2 linked regions of the Thioclava sp. GXIMD2076 genome follow. Each later gene encodes a partner of the first gene's protein in a complex. Links are inferred from orthologs where the notes say so. Each region holds a gene or a part of one and is shown on either strand. Other genes may lie near its edges. The genes, in order: rpmG and rplL.

What was found.
Region 2: rpmG (region 1) and rplL share a complex: the UniProt entries of both Escherichia coli proteins name them as parts of the 50S ribosomal subunit. The link is inferred for Thioclava sp. GXIMD2076 from one-to-one orthologs.

What each region holds. Positions count from the first base shown.
Region 1 is NZ_CP149932.1:1,497,292-1,508,279, forward strand. The notes cover bases 5,009-7,762. They hold rpmG (50S ribosomal protein L33), read left to right. Parts: upstream 5,009-6,178; coding sequence 6,179-6,346; downstream 6,347-7,762. Other genes in these bases: WDB91_RS07505 (nucleoside deaminase), read left to right, coding at 5,050-5,502; WDB91_RS07520 (hypothetical protein), read left to right, coding at 6,529-6,876; WDB91_RS07525 (imelysin family protein), read left to right, coding at 6,961-7,762. Also shown: WDB91_RS07485 (DUF2927 domain-containing protein), read right to left, coding at 1-730; WDB91_RS07490 (toxic anion resistance protein), read right to left, coding at 727-1,908; WDB91_RS07495 (5-bromo-4-chloroindolyl phosphate hydrolysis family protein), read right to left, coding at 1,936-2,838; WDB91_RS07500 (pseudouridine synthase), read right to left, coding at 3,121-4,947; more of WDB91_RS07525, read left to right, coding at 7,763-8,232; WDB91_RS07530 (di-heme oxidoredictase family protein), read left to right, coding at 8,308-9,705; WDB91_RS07535 (imelysin family protein), read left to right, coding at 9,705-10,694; WDB91_RS07540 (DUF1513 domain-containing protein), read left to right, coding at 10,696-10,988.
Region 2 is NZ_CP149932.1:1,343,418-1,354,478, reverse strand. What follows is about bases 1-2,827. They hold rplL (50S ribosomal protein L7/L12), read right to left. Parts: upstream 1,687-2,827; coding sequence 1,315-1,686; downstream 1-1,314. Other genes in these bases: rplA (50S ribosomal protein L1), read right to left, coding at 2,619-2,827; rplJ (50S ribosomal protein L10), read right to left, coding at 1,763-2,275; rpoB (DNA-directed RNA polymerase subunit beta), read right to left, coding at 1-1,076. Outside these bases: more of rplA, read right to left, coding at 2,828-3,317; rplK (50S ribosomal protein L11), read right to left, coding at 3,321-3,773; transcription termination/antitermination protein NusG, read right to left, coding at 3,858-4,400; preprotein translocase subunit SecE, read right to left, coding at 4,604-4,786; tuf (elongation factor Tu), read right to left, coding at 5,197-6,372; WDB91_RS06670 (DUF533 domain-containing protein), read left to right, coding at 6,773-7,624; parC (DNA topoisomerase IV subunit A), read right to left, coding at 7,699-9,957; WDB91_RS06660 (SH3 domain-containing protein), read left to right, coding at 10,117-10,689; WDB91_RS06655 (SDR family NAD(P)-dependent oxidoreductase), read left to right, coding at 10,808-11,061. UniProt on the Escherichia coli protein: The binding site for several of the GTPase factors involved in protein synthesis (IF-2, EF-Tu, EF-G and RF3). Is thus essential for accurate translation.

The sequences.
Region 1 (10,988 bases):
CGCCCTCGGAAAAGGCAAACACCACGCAGAAGGTCGTGGTGGGCAGGTTGGTGATCGCATGGATCGAGCTCTCGTCGATGCCGGGCACCATTTTGCGCAACAGGTCCTGCGATTTCTCGCGCTCGTCCTCGTTCAGCACAAGGATCGAGAAATTACCGTTATCGGGAACAAGGCTGACCGGATGGCCGCTGGCACTGGCCAGTTTGCCGGCATAGGCGCGCACGGTGGCGGTGTCCTTGAGGCGTTCTTCTTCGGGGATCGAGGCCCCGAAATGCAGATCCATGCGCACCGGTTTTTCCCAGCGCCGCAGCTTCGACACGGTCGGTCTGGCAATGAAGGCGCCGTTGCGGTGCTCGTATTCGTCGTAGAGCGCCACATTGACGAAGTTATCAATCAACTGGTGCCGGTGGAAGGGCGCATCGCGCGGCGCGACATCGGTGCGCAGCAGCCCCTGCGCCAGAAGATTGTCCTGCACCTGCTGGAAATAGGCCGAAAGCGCGAGACTGTCCTGCGAGCGCGGCGCGACCTTGGGTGGGCCGGAGGATTTCGGGGGGGCCAGAAGCGGGCGCGGCGTCGCGCGCGGTGCCTGTGCCGAGCCGTCCATTCCGGGCAGGTTCGAGCAGCCGAGCACCGCCAGCAGGCAAAGGCCGAGCCCTGCGATGCGCAGCCTCGGGCCGTGTGATCCCGCAGGGATGCCCGATCTGGAGGGCGTGCTCGGGCCGGAGGTCATGCTCGGGGGGCTCCTTTATCTGCGGAGCTGCGCGGGCTGCGGGCCGAGGCCAGTGTATCGCGCAGGCGGCCTTCCATCTGGACCAGCTCGGCTTCCGCCGCAGCGCGCTGGCGCTTGCCTTCGTCGGCGATCGAGAGGCTGTCCTCGATGGTGGCGATCAGCGTCTCGTTGGCCTGACGCACGGCAGCGATGTCGAAAACGCCGCGCTCCATTTCCTGCCGCACGGTCTGGTTGGCCTGACGCAGGTTCTCGGCATTGGCGGTCAGCAGTTCATTGGTCAGGTCATTGGCGGCCTTCACGGCACCTGCAGCCTCGGCCGAACGCTGGATGGTCACCGCCTGAGCCAGCTGGGTCTCCCACAGAGGCACGGTATTCACCAGCGTCGAGTTGATTTTCGACACCAGCGCCTTGTCGTTTTCCTGCACCAGCCGGATCGAGGGCAGCGATTGCATCGTCACCTGACGGGTGAGTTTGAGGTCATGCACGCGGCGCTCCAGATCATCGCGGGCGGCACGGATATCGCGCAGCTCCTGCGCGCGGATCAGCTTGTCGGTCTCGCTGGCCTGCGCCACCTCGGCCTCTTTCGCGGGGATGATCTCGGCATCGGCCTGCGCCAGCTTGGCCTCGCCCGCCGCAATATAGAGCGCGAGCTCATCGTAGAATTTCAGCGTCTTGGTATAGAGAAGATCGAGCGATTTTACATCCTTGAGCAGCTTCGTCTCATGGGACAGAAGCACATCGCTGATCTTGTCGATCTGGCCCTGGACCTCCTCGTAACGGGCGAGGAATTTGGCAAAGGGAGCGGCGCGTCCCATCAGCTTTTCCCACCAGCTCTGCTTGCGGCGCACATCCAGTTCACTGACCGAGAACCCGCGCAGGGTGGTCACGATATTGCGCAGGCTGTCGCCCGCAGGGCCGGTATCCTTGTTCTTCACATCGACCAGCATGGCCTGGCTGATTTCCTGCAGCTCGGACTGGGCGCGGGTGCCGAAACGTAGGATCGTGTTGGAATCGCTCAGATCCACCTCGTCCATGCGCGAGCGGATCTCGATGGCGGTCGGAGCCTCGGCGCCCTCGAGCGCCACGCCCACCTCCTGCGGATCAGGCAGCCGGATCGCGGCCACCTGTTCGATTTCGCTCACATTTTTGGCGGCGGCTTCGCGGGTCGTGTCGCTCATAGGATGGTCTCCTCAGGGCTTTCGGTGTCATTTATGCGCGGACGGAGGGGGCGGGGCAATGCCTTCCCGCTCCAGCCGTTCGCGCAGCACGTCGATTTCGATCTCCAGCCCCTCGCGACCGCTCTCGATGAGCTGGCGCGATTTGGCGGTAAAATTGCGTTCGAGGTCATCGAGAAGGGTCTCGTAACCGGCCCGCGCCTCAGCGTCGCGCGTCTGGGCATATAGGTCGGCAAAGCGGATGGTCGCATCACGCGCGCCTTCGAGATAGAGCGTCAGATAGCGCCGCGCCGCGCGCAGATCGTTGGGGTCTTCCTCGACCGTGCGGAAGAGATCGCGGGCATGGGTGGCAAAGATCTCGACCCGCGCGGTCAGCTGGGGCGTGCAGGCGCGGGCGATGGCCTCGCGCATGGCGGCCAGATGCGCCTCGCCGGTGGCGATGGCCTCGGCGGCACGCTCCTGCTGGAATGGGTCGATGCCCTCGAGCCCCTTATCCTTCAGCGGGTCGATCCCGAAGGCCACGAGGCCCAGAACGGTGCCGATGAGGCCGCAGCCTATGGCGCCCGTCAGCCCCATCTCCTGCGCGCCGATCGCCAGCCCGAGGCCAAAGCCGAGGCTGCCCAGTATCTTGCGGGGAAGGGCGGGGCGGCGGGCCTTGCCACGCGCCTCATAGGCGGCTTGCGCTTTCAGCCCCTCGCGCAGCAAAAGCGCCGCACCCGCACAAAACCCAAAGCCCAGAATACCGCGTGCCAGTCCCACCGGCCCGTCGCCGAAAGCGCCAAAAAGGAAGGGCAGGGCACAGACCGCCAGCCAGAAGGGGCGGCCCTCATAGGGGTGCTCGGGGCGGGGCAGCCGCTCGGTAGGGATGTCTTCCTGTCCGGCGCTGCGGGGCGGGGCATCGGGGCTGTATCTGCCAGAGAAACGGCGGGCCATGGCTCAGACGCTGCCTGTTGCCGCGATCTTCAGCACCAGCGCCAGCATCAGCAGGAAGGCGATGCGCTGGATGGCTTTTTGCGACATGGGTCCCCCTAAACTTGCCCGAATGGTCATGGTGGTGCTCATCTTAAGCGGAGAATAGGTATTTCGGCACGTCTGTGCCAGAGGGGGATGGCAGAAAAGCGCCCATACGCAGGCGCTCTGTCATGACATCTGTATGAGCTATGGGGCCGGAACGACAAACGGCGCCAGATCTCTCTGGCGCCGTTCGATGTTTACTTATTCGCTGCGGGGCTTGCGCGGACCTTTGGAGCCAGAGCCGCGCGGTCCGTTGCTACGGGGGGCATCCCCACGGGGGCCGCCTTTGAAGCCGCCGCCCGGTTTGCCACCAAATTTCTTGTCACCGAAGGAACGGCCTTCGCCGCCTTCACGACGCGGACGGTCACCGAATTTCTTGTCCCCAAAAGAACGGCCTTCGCCACCCTCACGACGCGGACGGTCGCCGAATTTCTTGTCACCGAAGGAACGGCCTTCGCCGCCTTCACGACGCGGACGGTCGCCGAACTTCTTGTCACCGAAGGAACGGCCTTCGCCGCCTTCACGGCGCGGGCGGTCGCCGAACTTCTTGTCACCGAAGGAACGGCCTTCGCCGCCTTCACGGCGCGGGCGGTCGCCGAACTTCTTGTCACCGAAGGAACGGCCTTCGCCGCCTTCGCGACGCGGACGGTCGCCGAACTTCTTGTCACCGAAGGAACGGCCTTCGCCGCCTTCGCGACGCGGACGGTCACCGAATTTCTTGTCACCGAAGGAGCGGCCTTCGCCGCCTTCACGGCGCGGGCGGTCACCGAACTTCTTGTCACCGAAGGAACGGCCCTCGCCGCCTTCACGGCGCGGACGGTCGCCGAACTTCTTGTCGCCGAAGGAGCGGCCTTCGCCACCTTCACGACGCGGACGGTCGCCGAACTTCTTGTCACCGAAGGAACGGGTGTCGCTGCGATCTTCGCGCGGTGCGCTGCGCTTTTCGGGCGACCAGCGTTCCTTGCGCGGACGGTCCTCTCCCTCGGTGCGCGGTGCGCGCTCGGGACGGTCGCCACGGCCTGCGAAATCCTTCTGGCGGCCGAAGCTGCGCTCGGAAGTGCCACGGCCCTCGCCATCCTCGCGGTCGAAGCGTTTCGGGCCACGGTCCCCGAATTTCTTGTCGCCAAATTTCTTGTCACCGAAGCTGCGGCCCCCGCGGTCGCCGCGATCACCACGGTCACCGAACCTGCCGCGCGGGCGCTCGCCATCATCGCGACGACCCGCAGATTTGCTGCGGTCGGCGGGTTGGGCGTTGGGCGTGTCTTCCAGAAGGCTTCCCAGCTGGTCATGGAGCACGCGGCGCTTGATTTCCACCACATCACCCGGTTGCATCTCGTTGAGGCGGAACGGGCCATAGCTTACGCGGATCAGGCGGTTCACGGTCATGCCGATCTCGGTCATGGCGCGGCGGATCTCGCGGTTCTTGCCTTCGCGCAGGCCCACGGTCAGCCAGGCATTTGCGCCCTGCTGGCGGTCGAGAGTGATCTCCATCGGCTGGAAATCCTCGCCATCGATGGTGATGCCGGCCCGCAGCGGGTTGAAGGTCTCGGGTGTCGGGCGGCCATTCACGCGCACGCGGTATTTGCGCAGCCAGCCGGTTTCGGGCAGCTCGAGGCGGCGCTTGAGGCCGCCATCATTGGTCAGAAGCAGAAGACCCTCGGAATTGAGATCGAGACGGCCGACATTGAGCACACGCGGCATACCTTCGGGCATCTCGTCGAAGATCGTGCGGCGGCCCTGCTCGTCTTTCTCGGTGGTGACCAGACCCAGCGGTTTGTAATAGAGCCAGACACGGGTTTCCTGCGGCGCGTCGATGGGTTTGCCGTCGATGGTAACCTTGTCCTTGGGCGTGACATCAAGAGCGGGTGAGGCCGCCTGTTTGCCATTGACCGCCACGCGGCCTGCGAGGATCAGCTTTTCCGCATCGCGGCGCGAGGCCACGCCCGAGCGCGCGATAACCTTGGCGATACGTTCGCCGGAAGAGGGCGTCGTATCCGGTTTCGGCGTGTTGTTGGAATCATTGGTCATGGCAGGCGGCTCCCGAGGCGGTCTTGAAGGCGCCTCTCTATAGTGTCTTATCTCCTGTGGGAAGAGCCTTGCACGAGAGAAGCGAAACGGCCAAGAGAAGATATGTTCAGAAGTTTCATGGATCAGGCGCTGGAGGAGGCGCGGGCGGCCGCTTTGCGCGGCGAGGTGCCGGTCGGGGCGGTGATCGTTGCGCCATCGGGGCAGGTGGTGGCACGCGCCGGAAACCGCACCCGCGAGCTATGCGATCCGACCGCCCATGCCGAGGTGCTGGCCATCCGCGAGGCCTGCCGGAAGGTGGGATCGGAGCGGCTGGTGGGGCATGATCTCTACGTCACGCTGGAGCCATGCCCGATCTGCGCGGGCACGATCGCGGCGGCGCGGATCCGGCGGCTCTATTATGGCGCCGCAGATGTCAAATCGGGCGGTGTGGCGCAGGGCGCGCGGGTATTCTCGCATCCGCAATGCCATCATGCGCCCGAGATCTATGACGGTTTGGCCGCCGCCGAGGCCGAGGCGCTTCTGAAGGGGTTCTTTGCGGCGCGGCGGGACGGGTAGCGGGAGCAGGGGCTTTGCCCTTCTTCGACTGCGTCGAATTCACCCCAGGATATTTGAGGACGCTGGAAAAGGCGGTGGTTTCGCGCTTGACCATACGCGGCCATCCGGCCTAAGGCTCGGGTTGCGCAGGGGGCCGGATGGCCGCGGCGGTTCGTAGCTCTGCTTTTGCAGACAGCCGGATCGCCGAGGAAAGTCCGGACTCCATGAAGTGACGGTGCCGGGTAACGCCCGGCGGGGGTAACCCCAGGGATAGCGCCACAGAGAACAGACCGCCCTGCATCATGCACGGGTAAGGGTGAAACGGTGGGGTAAGAGCCCACCGCGGGACTGGTAACAGGACCGGCATGGCAAGCCCCACCGGGAGCAACGCCGAATAGGGATCGCGTGCCGCGGGCATCTGTCTGACGGTAGGGGAGCTTCGCCCCGAGTGATCCGGGTTGGCAGCTGGAGCCTGCAGGCAACTGCAGGCCTAGAGGAATGGTCATCAAGGGGGGCAACCCCTGAACAGAATCCGGCTTACAGGCCCCCTGCGCAAAATTTCTTCGGCTGATAGTGAAATTTCCCGAGAAGGGTGCGATTGGCTGTTGACTCTGGGGTGAGTCTGGCTAAAAGGCGGGCTTCAAGGATTTCGATGGCAGTGACGCGGATGTTGGCTGCCTGACTCAGGAGATGAAACATGGCGAAGCCGACGACGCAAAAGATCCGTCTGAACTCGACGGCGGGCACCGGGCACTTCTATGTGACCAAGAAGAATGCCCGCACCATGACCGAGAAAATGGTCGTGAAGAAATACGACCCGGTTGTGCGTAAGCACGTCGAATACAAAGAAGGCAAGATCAAGTAAGATCTGACCGTCTTTGACGAAGCGAAAGCCGCCCTTGGGCGGTTTTTTGCTGTTTTGATGACCGATTCCGGCTGCGAGATTATGTGGTCCGGTTGCCGGAGCTAGGCTGTGGCGATGGATCTACATTTTTTCTGAATGCGCGCGGACGCTATGCGCCTGCAATTGCAGCCCTGGGGCAGGTTGTGGCTGATGCGCAGGCAGGTCTTGCGCCTCTGTGGCGGGTTTTGCGGCTTGATGTGGTGGGTAAGGCGGTGGAATGGCTGCCTGACCATTTCCTCTGTTGCGGTTTTGCTCTGATGGCGGGCGCGAGTCTACGCAACTTCAATCCCAAACATGTTGTCGCGCCCGAACTGGCTGATGGGGCGCTTCGGGTGGTGCTGCAGGAATATCATCACGCGCTGCGCCGGGACGGGCCGGGATATGGAGCGACTTTGGGCGGTGCATTGGTGTTGCGGGTTTGGGGGGTGCTACATCGTATGGGGCGCGTGGCTGGCCTGCGGCACGGTTTGAAACGGTCTTGGAAAAATTGACCGAGTAAAACAATCGGGATTTACATTCCCGAGTAAATGTGTCACTTATCCGTGAACTCCAGTTACACTGATCCGAGGCACCGCATGACCCGTCCCCTTTCCGCGCTGCTTGCCAGCACTGCCCTGTTTGCTGCGCCGCTGGCAGCCTTTGCCGAGGCGCCGCAGCCCGAAGCCGTGATCGAAACCTATGCCGATATCGCGCAGGCAGGGTTCGAGGACAGCCTGACCACCGCGCAGGCGCTGGAGGCGGCGGTTGACGCGCTGGTGAAAGAACCCTCTGCCGAGACGCTGCAGGCGGCCAAGGACGCGTGGGTTGCGGCCCGCAAGCCCTACCAGCAGACCGAAGCTTTCCGCTTTGGCAATGCGCTGGTGGATGACTGGGAAGGCCGTGTGAACGCCTGGCCGCTCGATGAGGGTCTGATCGACTATGTCGATGAGGATTCGGCGGCCAATAACGAAGAGAATGATCTGGCTCTGGCCAATGTCATCGCCAATAAATCGCTCACCATCGGTGGCGAAAAGGTGGATGCCAGCACGATCTCGCCGGAATTCCTCGCAGAGACCCTGCAGGAGGCCGAAGGCATCGAGGCCAATGTGGCAACCGGCTATCACGCCATCGAATTCCTGCTCTGGGGGCAGGATCTGAACGGCACCGGGGCGGGCGCGGGTGCGCGCCCCTATACCGATTACATTCAGGGCGAGGGCTGCACCGGTGGCAATTGTGACCGCCGTGCCGAATATCTGCAGGCAGCCTCCAAGCTGCTGGTTGCGGATCTGCAGGAAATGGTCGGCAATTGGGACGAGGAAGGTGCTGCACGCACCGCGCTGACCGATGATGCCGATGCGGGCATCACCACGATCCTCACCGGTATGGGGTCGCTGTCCTATGGCGAGCTGGCGGGCGAGCGCACGAAGCTGGGCCTCATGCTGCATGATCCGGAAGAAGAGCATGATTGCTTCTCCGATATGACCCATGTCTCGCATTATTATGACGCGTTGGGGATCCAGAACGTCTATACCGGCAAATACACCCGTGTGGACGGCTCGGTCGTGGAAGGCGCCTCGCTGTCGCAACTGGTGGCGGCCAAGGATGCCGATGTGGATGCGCAGCTGACCAAGGATCTGGACGCATCGGTCGCTGCAGCCGATGCGATCTACCAGAAGGCCGAAGGCGGTATGGCCTATGACCAGATGCTGGCGCTTGGCAATGACGAGGGGGCAAAGCTCGTCAACGGTCTGGTCGATGCGCTGGTCACCCAGACCCGTTCGATCGAGCGCGCGGTCACGCTTCTGGGCTCCGAGGTCGAGATCGAGGGGTCCGACAGCCTCGACAACCCTGATGCAGTCTTCCAGTAAGACTATTCAAAATAGGGGCTTATGCCCGACACTTCCCCGTGGCAGCGATGCCGCGGGGTTTTGCATGGTGATGTGATGCGCGCTCTTCTTGCTTTCTGCCTTGCTGTGCCAGTGGCGGTGCAGGCCGCCGAGGTGACAGCGCCGGCCACCGAGTTCGTGCAACCCGAGCGCTACGAGGCCAATCCGGCAGGGGCGGCCACGGTGGCGGCCACGGTGACGGGCACGGGGTTCCGCGCGCCTGCGGCCAATCTGCCCCCATCCCTGCGGATGGGGTTCACCTTGGGCGAGGCGTTGTTCGACAAGCTCTGGGTGCCTGCGCCCTCGAGCACGCGGGCCTCGGACGGGCTGGGGCCCTTGTTCAATGCGCGGGCCTGCGCCAATTGCCATCCCGGAAATGCGCGGGGGCGGCCCGAGGATGGCCAGGGCATCTCGGGGATGGTGCTGAAGCTCTCGCGGCGCTTTCCGTCCGGCGATGGCGCAGAGGGCATCGACGGCTGGCATGGTATGATCGCCGATCCCGAGTTCGGCTGGCAGTTGCAGGATCGGGCGCTGCCGTCGCTGGAACCGGAGGGACAGCTGGTGCTAGACTGGATTGAGGAGGGCGATCTGCGCCATCCCGAGGCCCGTCACGGCTTTGCGCCCGAGACACTGGTCTCGCTGCGGGTCGCGCCGCAGATCATCGGGCTGGGGCTTCTGGAGGCGATCCCCGAGGCCGATATTCTGGCACATGCGGACCCCGGGGATGCCGATGGCGACGGGATCTCGGGGCGGGCGCAATATGCGATCGGCCCCGATGGTGTGGTGCGGCTGGGCCGGTTCGGCCATAAGGCGGGCATGGGGCGGCTCGTCGATATGACGGCGCAGGCTTTCAGTCAGGATATGGGGCTCTCGAGTGTGCTGTTCCCCGCAGGCGCGGGCGATTGCACCTTGGCGCAGACGGATTGTCTTTCGCTTCCTGACGGGATTGACGAGGGGCTGCGCGACAATGCCGAGGTCTCGACCGAGGCGCTGGAGGCGGTCACCGCCTATGTGACGGGTCTGGGCGTGCCCAGGCGCCGCGATGTGGGGGCACCCGATGTGCTCGCCGGCAAGCAGGCCTTCTACGAGGCGCAATGTATTGCCTGCCATGTGCCGAAATTCATTACCGCAACCAGCGATAATCCGGTCACCTCGCGCCAGCTGGTCTGGCCCTATACCGACCTTTTGCTGCATGACATGGGCGAGGGGCTGGCCGATCACCGTCCCGAAGGCGTGGCCACGGGCTCCGAATGGCGCACGGCGCCGCTCTGGGGGATCGGGCTGACGGAGGCCAATTCCGGCCATGCGCCGCGCTATCTGCATGATGGCCGCGCGGCCACATTGGACGAGGCGATCCGCTGGCATGGTGGCGAAGCGGGGCCCGCCCGTGATAGATATCTGGCACTGCCCGCCAAGACGCGCGCCGATCTTATTCGCTTTCTGGAGACCTTGTGATGCGTAATCTGCTGTTCTCGCTGCCTCTGATGGCGATCTCTGTGCCAGCTCTGGCCGATACACGCGCCGCCGTCACGCAAGACATCCTGCCCGGATATGCCGCGCTGACCAATGCCACGATCGCGTTGCAGAAGGGGGCCGAGGCGGACTGTTCCATCGCGACGATGCAGCCCTTGTGGAATGACGCGGTCGATGCGTGGTTGGGCGTGGCGTTTTTGCGGCTCGGACCGGTCGAGGAGCAGGGGAGGGCGCTGGCCTTTGCCTTCTGGCCCGATGCCAAGGCCACGGGGCGGCGCCAGCTCTCGGGGCTGATCGAGCAACAAAACCCGCAATTCACCGACCCGGCAGAGTTGGCGAAAGCCTCCATCGGGGTGCGCGGCTTTTTCGGGCTGGAGCATCTTCTTTATGGCGAGCTGGCCACGGATGACGACTATACCTGCAAGCTGCGCGTGGCGATGGCCGGTGATCTGGCGCAGATGGCCATCGATGTCGAGGTCGGCTGGCAGAACGGTTTTGCCGATGAACTCCTGAGCCCCGGCACCGAAGGTCATACCCTTTATCTGACCGAATCCGAGGCGCGGCAGGCGCTTTATACGCAGTTGGTCACGGGGCTCGAATTCAACAAGGACACACGGTTGGGTCGCCCTCTGGGCACGTTTGAGCGCCCGCGCCCCGAACGGGCCGAGATGCTGGACGCGGGCCGCTCCGCCCGCAACGTGACGCTGTCGCTGGTTGCGCTGCGGGGGTTTGCCGACAGGCTGGCGCAGGGCATGGGCGAGATCCCCAAGACCGACGCCGCGTTTGACCGCGCGATCGAGCTGGCGCAGGATCTCGATGATCCGGTCTTTGCCGGTGTGGCCGATCCGATGGGCCGGTTGAAGGTGGAGATCGTGCAGCAGCAGATCGGGCTGACGGTCGAGGCCATGCAGGCCGAGCTGGGGCCTTTGCTGGGTGTCAGCGTGGGCTTTAACGCCGCGGATGGAGATTGATATGAAACGACGCCATTTCCTTGCCAGCCTTGCCGCTGCGGCGACAGTCCCGCGGCTTAGCTGGGCCGATGCAGGCAGCCCCGCTTTTCTGGCGGCGGCCAAAGCGCCCGACGGGAGCTATGCGATCTGGGGGCTTGCGGCGGATGGGACGCAGATCTTTTCGCAGCCACTCCCCGGACGTGGCCATGCCGCGACCGCCCATCCCGAGCGCCCCGAGGCGGTGGCCTTTGCTCGCCGTCCCGGTGTGTTTGCGTTGGTGATTGACTGTGTAACCGGCGGGCTGGTCGCGCGGCT
Region 2 (11,061 bases), 150 kb from region 1 along the record:
TCGATATCCAGCACCGGAATCTCGGTGATGCCGTTATCGATCAGCGTCTTGATCGACCCGCCCACGAGGTCGCCGTCACGGTCGTATTCTGCGGTCAGCTCGTCGCCTGCCTCGATGTAGATGAAGCCGGTCTGGTCGTTGACGATGTCCTTCGCGCAGAAGCGGCCCAGAATGTGATCGAAAGGCACGAGCAGGTCGGTGACTTGACCTTCGTCCTTGATCTTCTTGACCATGCGCGGGGTCATCTTGTCGCCCGCTTTGCAGATAACCTCGCCCGAGTCCGCATCGACCAGATCGAAGGTCGGACGGGTTCCGCGAACGCGGTCGGGGAAGAACTTGGTGACCCAGCCCTGACGCCCCTTGGAGGTGTAGGAGACCGTGTCGTAATAGGCATCCATGATGCCTTCCTGATCCATGCCGAGCGCATAGAGCAGCGTCGTCACCGGAAGCTTCCGGCGGCGGTCGATCCGTGCGAACACGAGATCCTTGGCGTCGAATTCGAAGTCGAGCCACGAGCCGCGATAGGGAATGATGCGGCAGGCGAACAGCAGCTTACCCGAGGAGTGGGTCTTGCCGCGGTCATGGTCGAAGAATACGCCCGGCGAACGGTGCATCTGGCTGACGATCACGCGCTCGGTGCCGTTCACGATGAACGTCCCGTTCTTGGTCATCAGGGGCATATCGCCCATGAACACGTCCTGTTCCTTGATGTCCTTCACGGAACGCGCACCGGTGTTCTCGTCGACATCGAACACGATGAGGCGCAGGGTGACCTTCAGCGGGGCGCTATAGGTCATATCGCGCTGCTGGCATTCCTCAACGTCGTATTTCGGCTTTTCGAGCTCGTATTTCACGAACTCCAGAATAGCGTTGTCATTGAAATCTTTGATCGGGAAGACCGATTGGAAGACCCCTTTGATGCCTTCGCCATCCAGATGACCTTCCCCTTCGCCGGAGCGCAGGAACAGGTCGTAGGATGCCTTTTGAACCTCGATGAGATTCGGCATTTCGAGGACTTCGCGGATCTTACCATAGTAGCGGCGAATGCGCTTTTGACCAACGTAAGCTTGAGCCATGCTCGTCGTCACCTTTCGTCTTTTCGCGTGCGGCACTATGTCGGGGCCCATGGTGCGCGCCTGGCGATAAGGGGGGCGGCTCCATACCTGCCGACCGTCCCACCGGTCAGCTCCCGAGCCGCGAACGCCGCCTTGGAGAGCGCTTTATCAAAAAGCCCTCTCCGAGACAGGTTCGGCTGGGCCCGGAAACTCCGGACCCAGCCCAATCTCAAACTCGATGCGTGCGCACCGAACCCAATTACTTGAGTTCGATCTTTGCGCCTGCTTCTTCGAGCTTTTTCTTGATTTCTTCGGCTTCTGCTTTTGCAGCGCCTTCTTTGACTTTACCGCCGGCCTCAACGAGGTCTTTGGCTTCTTTCAGGCCGAGGCCGGTGATGCCGCGGACTTCTTTGATGACGTTGATTTTCTTGTCGCCTGCATCGACGAGGATCACGTCGAATTCGGTTTTCTCTTCAGCTGCTTCAGCAGCTGCTGCCGGGCCAGCCATCATGACGGCGCCACCGGCTGCCGGCTCGATGCCGTACTCGTCTTTCAGGATGGTTTTCAGCTCTTGTGCTTCCAGCAGCGTGAGAGCAACGATTTCTTCGGCGAGTTTTTTCAGATCAGCCATTTTACTCAGTTCCTAAGATTAGGGTTTGGTTTCCAACGTCGGACTTCAAGCCACGACGAAGGCCATAACAGTTTGCTTACGCAGCTTTCTCTTCGATGGTCGAGAGAATGCCCGCGATGTTCGAAGCAGGCGCGCCAATGGCACCGGCGATGTTCGAAGCGGGTGCACCCAGGCACGAAACGATCTGAGCGATAAGCTCTTCACGCGACGGCATGGCTGCCACGGCTTTAACACCGGCGACGTCAAGTGCATCATTCCCCATTGCGCCGCCGAGGATCGAGAGTTTCTCGTTCTTCTTGGCGTATTCCACGACCACTTTCGCCGCAGCGACCGGATCTTCGGAATAGGAGAGCACCGTCATGCCCGTGAGGTACTGAGCGATGCTTTCGCACGGCTTGTCCGCAAGGGCGATCTTGGCGAGCTTGTTCTTGGCAACGCGCACAGACCCGCCCGCTTCACGCATTTTCGCGCGCAGGTCCTGCATTTCAGCAACCGTCAGGCCTTCGTAGTGGGCAACCACCACGACGCCAGAGCTTTCGAAGATCTGGCCGAGTTCCTCGACCACTTTCTCTTTCTGGGCTCTATCCACAGTTACACTCCAAGTTGGGAGGTTTGACCCTCCGGCTCATTTTGCCGGGGCACTTGCCCCGACTCGGGGTCCGCAACGGTCCGTCCAAGATCACCTTTGGGGCTTCATGCAAAGCACCTAGGAAATCTGTCCTTCCCGCCTCAGGCAGGATTTACCAGGCTCGCGCCTCACCCACCGTCTCGGACGAATCGTTCCACCTTGACCAAGCGGTCAGCGGTGCAACAGGCTGCGTTCCTACACCTGAACGCAGCTTTTGTGAAGCCTTAATTTCTCAGCTCACGGATGTTTTCAAACAGAAAGGGCGGCCCGAGGACCGCCCTTCCCTATCCGATGCAACCCGGGCTTAGTTGCCGGTTGCCGAAGCGAGGTCTACCGATACGCCCGGACCCATGGTCGAGGAGATCGAGACTTTCTTCATGTAGTTGCCTTTGGCGCCCGCGGGCTTCGCTTTGGCAACTGCCTCGACGAATGCACGAACGTTCTGGGCCAGTTGCTCTTCGGTGAAGGAGATCTTGCCGATACCGCCGTGGATTACACCGGCTTTCTCGACTTTGAACTGGACTTCGCCGCCCTTGGCTGCTTCCACGGCCGCTTTCACGTCCATGGTCACGGTGCCGACTTTGGGGTTCGGCATGAGGTTGCGCGGGCCGAGGATCTTGCCCAGACGACCGACGATCGGCATCATATCCGGGGTCGCGATGCAGCGATCGAATTCGATCTTGCCCGACTGGATGGTTTCCATCAGGTCTTCTGCGCCAACGATATCCGCGCCAGCTGCTTTGGCTTCGTCGGCTTTCGGGCCGCGAGCGAAGACAGCAACACGGACCGTTTTACCGGTGCCGTTCGGCAGCGAGACCACGCCGCGGACCATCTGGTCTGCGTGACGCGGGTCAACGCCGAGGTTCAGAGCGATTTCGAGCGTCTCGTCGAATTTCGCTTTTGCATTGGCTTTCACCAGTGCAACGGCGTCTTCAACCGAGATCAGTTCTTTGCCTGCGAATGCTTCGCGAGCGGCTTTGGTGCGTTTACCGAGCTTTGCCATGATTTAGCCTTTCACCTCGATACCGATCGACTTCGCGGAGCCGAGGATGATGTTCATCGCGCCTTCGATGTCGTTGGCGTTCAGATCAGACATTTTTGCTTCAGCAATCGCGCGCACTTGTGCAGCGGTGATGGTGCCAGCAACTTCACGACCCGGTGCAACCGAACCCTTCGGGCGGTTACGCTTGCCAACCGGCTTCAGGCCAGCGGCTTGCTTGATGAAGAAGGACGCAGTCGGTTGTTTCACTTCGAAGGTGAACGACTTGTCGGCATAGTAGGTGATGACCGTCGGGATCTTCGCCTGCTTGTCCATTTCCTGCGTCTTGGCGTTAAACGCCTTGCAGAATTCCATGATGTTGATGCCGCGCTGACCCAGTGCCGGGCCGACGGGCGGGGATGGGTTCGCGGAACCCGCTGCGATTTGCAGCTTCAGCTGCCCAATCACTTTCTTAGCCATTTGGCTTCTCCTTTATCACTCTGCCCCGCGGGGGCAAGTTTAGTGGTCGCGGTGCGGGCTCATTCCCGACACCTCCCACATCCCTCAGGCGATTTTCTGCACCTGAGTGAATTCCAGTTCGACCGGGGTCGGACGACCGAAGATCGAGACCGTCACCTTCAGGCGGCTCGCAGCGTCGTCAACTTCCTCGACCATACCCGAGAAGCCCTCGAAGGGCCCGTCGGTCACATTCACATTCTCGCCTACCTCGAAGGTGATCAGGCTGCGCGGCTCGGCCTTCTCGGAAGAGGCACTGCCACCACGGTTCAGCATCCGGTCCACCTCGGCGTCCGACATCGGCATCGGCTTACCCTGATGACCGAGGAACCCGGTCACCCGGTTGGTCGAGTTGATCAGGTGGTAGCCCTGATCCGTCATATCCATACGCACGAGCACATAGCCCGGCATGAAGCGGCGCTCGGAGGTGACTTTCTTGCCACGGCGCACTTCGATCACTTCTTCGGTCGGAACGAGGACTTCCTCGATCTCTTCCTCAAGGCCCTTCTCGACAACAGACTGCCGGATCTGCTCGGCAACCTTCTTCTCGAAGTTCGAGAGAACCATTACCGAATACCAACGCTTCGCCATGCTCGAGCCTGCCTTTTCCTTAACCGGCGCTTCGAACGCCGCGAATTCCCATTTTGCCCTGCCCTGGCCAAGCGGCCCAGACGCGACACCGAAACAAAACGAGCGCGCACGATCCGAATCGATGCACGCCCTTTTCCGGAGAGTCATGCTCCCATACAGACGCTACGGGAGGTTTTCAACCCCATAGCGCCCAGACCGGAGGATCAGCCGATCAGCTGACCGACACCAAGCCGGATCACGAAATCCACGCCCGAGAAGAACAGCGCAGTCAGCGCCGTCAGCACGAGCACCATGACCGAAGTCAGCACCACTTCACGACGCGAAGGCCACGAAATCTTGGCCGTTTCAGAACGCACTTGCTGCAAGAACCGAAGGGGATTTGCCATTATGCCATCTTCCTCTAGTCGCCCGAAACAGGCGGGCTACATTCACGCGTCGCTACGTTCCCGTAGCGCCGACCGTCACCAGCCTGCCTACATGAGCGCTTCATCGAAGGAAAGGACTGGCAGGGGCAGGGGGACTCGAACCCACGACCCTCGGTTTTGGAGACCGATGCTCTACCAACTGAGCTATACCCCTAGGCCGTGAGCGGGAGATACAGACCCGCAGAGAGGAAAGCAAGGGGGTATTTCAAGGTTTTCGACCAATCCCCGAAATTCTTTTTCCCGCGGGTCCCGCCTTCGCCAAGCGCCTCGGAAAAAACACTAATCCCCTGCCCGTTCGCATCAGCAGGGCGGGCAAAGCAAAAGGGCGGCCTGTTGGCCGCCCTTCCGTAGATCACATGATCCGCGTGGGATTATGCGAGGATTTTCGACACAACGCCTGCACCAACGGTACGGCCGCCTTCGCGGATTGCGAAGCGCAGACCATCTTCCATGGCGATCGGGGCGATCAGTTCGACTTCGAACTTCAGGTTGTCGCCCGGCATAACCATCTCGGTGCCTTCCGGCAGCGTAACGGTCCCGGTGACGTCCGTGGTGCGGAAGTAGAACTGCGGACGGTAGTTCGCGAAGAACGGCGTGTGACGGCCACCTTCCTCTTTGGTGAGGATATAGGCTTCTGCTTCGAACTTGGTGTGCGGCTTGACCGAACCCGGCTTGCACAGAACCTGACCACGCTCAACGCCTTCACGGTCGATACCGCGCAGCAGGGCGCCGATGTTGTCGCCTGCTTCACCACGATCCAGCAGCTTGCGGAACATTTCCACACCGGTGCAGGTCGTTTTCTTGGTGTCGCGGATACCGACGATTTCGAGTTCGTCGCCAACGTTGATCACGCCGCGCTCGACACGACCGGTCACAACGGTACCACGGCCCGAGATCGAGAACACGTCTTCGATCGGCATCAGGAAGGGCTGGTCAACAGCACGTGCCGGGGTCGGGATGAAGTCGTCAACGGCTGCGATGAGCGCGCGGATCGAGTTCTCGCCGATTTCCGGATCGCGGCCTTCGAGGGCTGCAAGTGCCGAACCTTTGACGATCGGAATATCGTCGCCGGGGTAGTCGTAGGACGACAGAAGCTCGCGGACTTCCATCTCGACCAGATCCAGCAGCTCTTCGTCGTCAACCTGGTCAACCTTGTTCAGGTAAACAACCATGGTCGGGATGCCGACCTGACGGCCGAGCAGGATGTGCTCGCGGGTCTGCGGCATCGGGCCGTCAGCTGCGTTCACAACGAGGATCGCGCCGTCCATCTGTGCCGCACCGGTGATCATGTTCTTAACATAGTCAGCGTGGCCGGGGCAGTCGACGTGCGCGTAGTGGCGGTTTTCCGACTCATACTCGACGTGTGCGGTCGAGATGGTGATGCCGCGTGCTTTTTCTTCCGGTGCGCCGTCGATCTGGTCGTAGGCCTTGAAGTCACCGAAATACTTGGTGATTGCTGCGGTCAGCGTGGTTTTGCCGTGGTCAACGTGGCCGATCGTGCCGATGTTAACGTGCGGTTTGTTACGTTCAAACTTTGCCTTTGCCATCTCGCGGGACGCCTCTGGTTTGGGGGGCCGTCTGAAGGCCCGTGACAATATCGCGGGCTAGATATTTCCCTACAGCAGAAAAATCAAGCGCGATAAGCAGATTCCCGTCGCTTTCACCGATAGTTTTCCTGCGCCTGAATGGGCGCGGATACCGAGTCAGGGCAGCGCTTGGAGAGCGGGCGCGACAAAAGCGCGCGGGCGGGCGCGGACGCATAGGCGTAAACGCCACCAATTTGGCCATCGCTGCCTGATCTTTGAGCATAATGGCCAAAAACACCCCGTAAATGGTAGCTTTCCGCGTAGCAGCCGCGCCACACACCCACTCAGCAGGAACCCGACCCGCTGACTTTTGGTAGGTCCCGACATAGACTCGTTACATGTGACACTGCAGGAGGCCATCATGTCATTCGTCGGAACACTCGCCAAGGTAACGCTCGGGATCGCCCAAGCGAAAGGCGGCTCGAACCTTGCCCGTGCGGCCAGAGGCGAGTTGGGCGGATCGGGTGGTCTTTTGAACGGCGATGCGCAGGGCGATTTCGAAGAGCGCCTCGCCGCATTGCTGGGTGGCAAAATAAACCACCTCTACCAGTTCAGTGGCTATAGCATGGGGGCCATGCTGGAGCGGCTCGGGCGGAGCGCCTCGCTGGTGCGCCACCGCTCCAGCTCGGCCGGAAGCGGCGGCATGTCCGACGCGATCTCGCAACTCGCGCGTGACATGTGCGGCAAGCGCGGCGGTCTGGGCAAGCTTCTCGAGCAGCTCTCCGAGACCACCAGTAGTGAATGCCTTGGCAAGACGCCGGCGCAGCGCGTGACGTCCGAACGCTCCTTTGGCGAGGAACTGAACGCGGCCTTCGCAAGCGGCTCGGAACCGTGGAAAAAGCCTTCGCCCGCCCAGAACGTTGCCGCCGCCGTTCTGGTGAAGGCATTGCTGCAAGCCGCCAAGGCCGACGAGGTGATCGACCAGCCCGAGCGCGACAAGCTTTTGGCCAAGCTCGACGGCATGCATGGCGACGAGCGGGCTTTCGTGAAACATATCCTCGAAGCGCCGATCGACATCGAGCGCCTGAGCCTGAAGGTGCCCTCGGGCCTTGAGCCGCAGGCCTACGCGATGTCGGTCATGGCCATCGACCCCGACCAACCGAAAGACATCGCCTATCTCGAAGCGTTTGCAGATGCGCTCGGCCTGCCCGAGGCGGTCATCGAAAAGGTCCATAAAGAGCTGGGCGTAGCCCCCCTTCTGGTTGCGGCCTGACGAGCCGACCTATGCGACAAATAAAAAGGGCGGCCCGAAAGGCCGCCTTTTCCACATCCATCCAAGACATGTCCTCAGTTGAACTTGTTGTCGCGCGGGAAGCCGCGCGGGGCCATACGGCCCGCAGTTGCCCGCTTGGCTGCCCATTCCGAAAGATCGCTCTCGCTCCGCGTGCGCCCCGCCGGATCCTTCCAGCTCAGACCGTCGGCTGCGTTGAATGTGCGGATATCGGACAGGCCGCCATCCTTGTATTTCTGCAGCCGCACGCCCTTGCCCTTGGACATCTCGGGCAGCTCGCCGATCGGGAAGACCAGCACCTTGCGGTTCTCGCCCACCACGGCAACCATATCGCCTTCGACAAGCTTACAGGCCGCAGTCTGATCGGGTGCCTTCACATTGAGCACCTGCTTGCCGCTCTTGGTCTGGGCAATCAGTTCTTCGGCAGGACAGATGAACCCGTCCCCCGCCGATGAGGCCAGCAGATATTTCTCGCCCTCTTTCGGCACCAGAACGTGGGTAATCTCCACCTCGTTCGGGATGTCTGCCATCAGGCGGACAGGCTCGCCCATACCCCGCCCGCCGGGGAGATTGGCTCCCAGCACGGTATAGGCGCGGCCATTGGCCCCCAGCATAACGATCCGGTCGGTGGTCTCGGCATGGAGCGCGAAGCGCGGCCCGTCACCGTCCTTGAACTTCACCTCCGCATCAAGGGCGTTATGCCCCTTCATGGCGCGAATCCAGCCCATCTTAGACAGGATCACGGTGATCGGCTCGCGCTCGATCATCGCCTCGATCGGCACCTCCTCGACCTCGCCTGCCGCGCCGAAATGGGTGCGGCGCGCGCCGATCGCAGTGCCTTTGCCGAAGAGCTTGCGCATGTCCTTCAGCTCGGTGCCGATGGCTTTCCACTGCAACTTCTCGGAGCCCAGCAGTTCCTCGAGCCCCGCCCGTTCGGCCAGAAGGTTGTCGCGTTCCTGCCGCAGCTCCATCTCCTCGAGACGACGCAAGGACCGCAGGCGCATGTTCAGGATCGCCTCGGCCTGCACTTCCGTCAGGAACACCGCTTCTCCATCGGTCACGGCCCAGTTCTCGCGCATGAGCGCGGGCTTGGCCTCGTCCTCGGTGCGGATGATCTCGATCACACGGTCGAGGTTGAGATAGGCGATGATATAGCCGTTGAGCACCTCGAGCCTGTGCGCGATCTTGTCCAGACGGTGCTGGCTGCGGCGGCAGAGCACATCGCGGCGATGGTCGAGAAACGCCCGCAGCACTTCCTTGAGCGAGCAGACCTTGGGCACCCGCCCGTCGATCAGCACATTCATGTTCATCGAGAACCGCACTTCCAGATCCGAGTTCCGGAACAGCATCCCCATCAGCATCTCGGGTGCGACGGTCTTGGTCTTGGGCTCGAGCACGATGCGGATATCCTCGGCGGATTCGTCGCGCACATCGGCCAGCGCCGGCACTTTCTTGGTCTGGATGACTTCGGCCAGACGCTCGATGAGCTTGGATTTCTGCACCTGATAGGGGATCTCGGTAACGATCACCTGCCATTGGCCACGGCCAAGATCCTCGACCTCCCATTTGGCCCGCAGCCGGAACGCGCCGCGCCCCGTGCGATAGGCGGTCAGGATATGCTCCTTGGGCTCGACGATCACGCCGCCCGTCGGGAAATCCGGCCCCGGAATGTAATCGACCAGCCGGTCATCCTCGATATCCGGCTTGCGGATCATCTCGAGGCAGGCATCGACCAGTTCGTCGAGATTATGCGGCGGGATATTGGTTGCCATCCCCACAGCGATCCCCGAGGCACCATTGGCCAGCAGGTTCGGGAAGGCGGCAGGCAGCACCACCGGCTCTTCCAGCGTGCCATCGTAATTGGGACGGAAATCGACCGCGTTCTCGGCCAGCCCTTCAAGAAGGCTTTCCGAGGGCTTGGCCATCCGCGCTTCCGTATAGCGCGAGGCAGCGGGGTTATCGCCATCGATATTGCCGAAGTTCCCCTGGCCATCGACCAGCGGGTAGCGCATGGCGAAATCCTGCGCCAGACGCGCCATCGCATCATAGATCGCCGCATCGCCATGGGGGTGATAATTGCCCATCACGTCACCGGAAATCTTCGCCGATTTCCGGAACCCTCCGGTGGAGGACAGTTTCAGTTCGCGCATCGCATACAGAATGCGGCGATGCACGGGTTTCAGCCCGTCTCGTGCATCGGGCAGCGCCCGGTGCATGATCGTGGACAGCGCATAGGTCAGATACCGGTCGCCGATTGCACGGCTTAACGGCTCGGAGGACAGCGCCGAAGGAATCTCATCATCATGCTCGCTCATGGGAAAAATCTCTAAAGCGGTGATGACCTCCGGTCCAGCAGCAAATTTTCGCCGATGCGGAACCGACGGTGGGTTGACGCGTTGCTCCCCCGAACAGCTTCACGGGCACGTTATTCTCGCCAAGGGTAGATAACCCTCTGGCGAAAGGGGGAAATTTTTATGTTGAAACTCGTCGTCAACACGTTGGTCGCACTTTTTCTGGTGCTTGTCATTTTTGGTCGTGACGACGATCCGGCCGCACCACAACCCGTGCTGCAGGCCAGCGCAAGCGACAGCCAGACAAACCCCGTGCTGATCCAGAAAGCCGTTGCCACCGAAGAGAGCAACCGCGCGACGCTGATCACGGCCGCTGCGGCGGCAACCCTACCCGATAGCGAATCCCTTGATGCCCCCGCGCCCACCCCACACGCGGCGGTCGCGGCACCGCAAGAGCCCGCCATCACCCGCACCTTCCCGAAAGTGACCAACGCCTCCGCCCTGCGCAGCTCGCCGCAATACCGCAGCGCCGAGCCCGAGACCGCAGCTGCACCTGCCGGTGCCCTCTGGCGGGTGACCGCGGCCGCGCTGAACGTGCGCTCGGGTCCCGCGACCTCCTATCAGCGCGTGGATGGCGTCACGCGCGGCGAGGAAGTCCTGATCGTGGCGCAAAAAGGGAATTGGGCGCATATTCGGATCGAGGGTGACGGCGTCAATGGCTGGGTCTCCAAGAAATTCCTGAGCCCCTCGAACTGATATCCCGACCATTTCCTACTCCCCCGACCCGCTCCGCAAGCCGCAGATACTCTCTGCGGCTTTCTCTTGCGCCATGCCTCCCCAGTCCCTACTCCTTAGCTTCCAAGGGAGACACGCAATGACAAAGACAATCCTCATCACCGGCTGCTCGTCCGGTATCGGCTATGACGCCGCGCACGGGCTGACAGCCGCAGGCTGGAAGGTCATCGCCAGCGCGCGCAAAACCGAGGATTGCAAAAGATTGCGTCAGGAAGGTCTAAGCTGCGTGCAGATGGACATGGCCGACCCCGCCTCCATCGACGCCGGCTTCGCACAGGCGATGGAACTGACCGGCGGACGGCTCGACGCGCTCTATAACAATGCAGCCTTCGC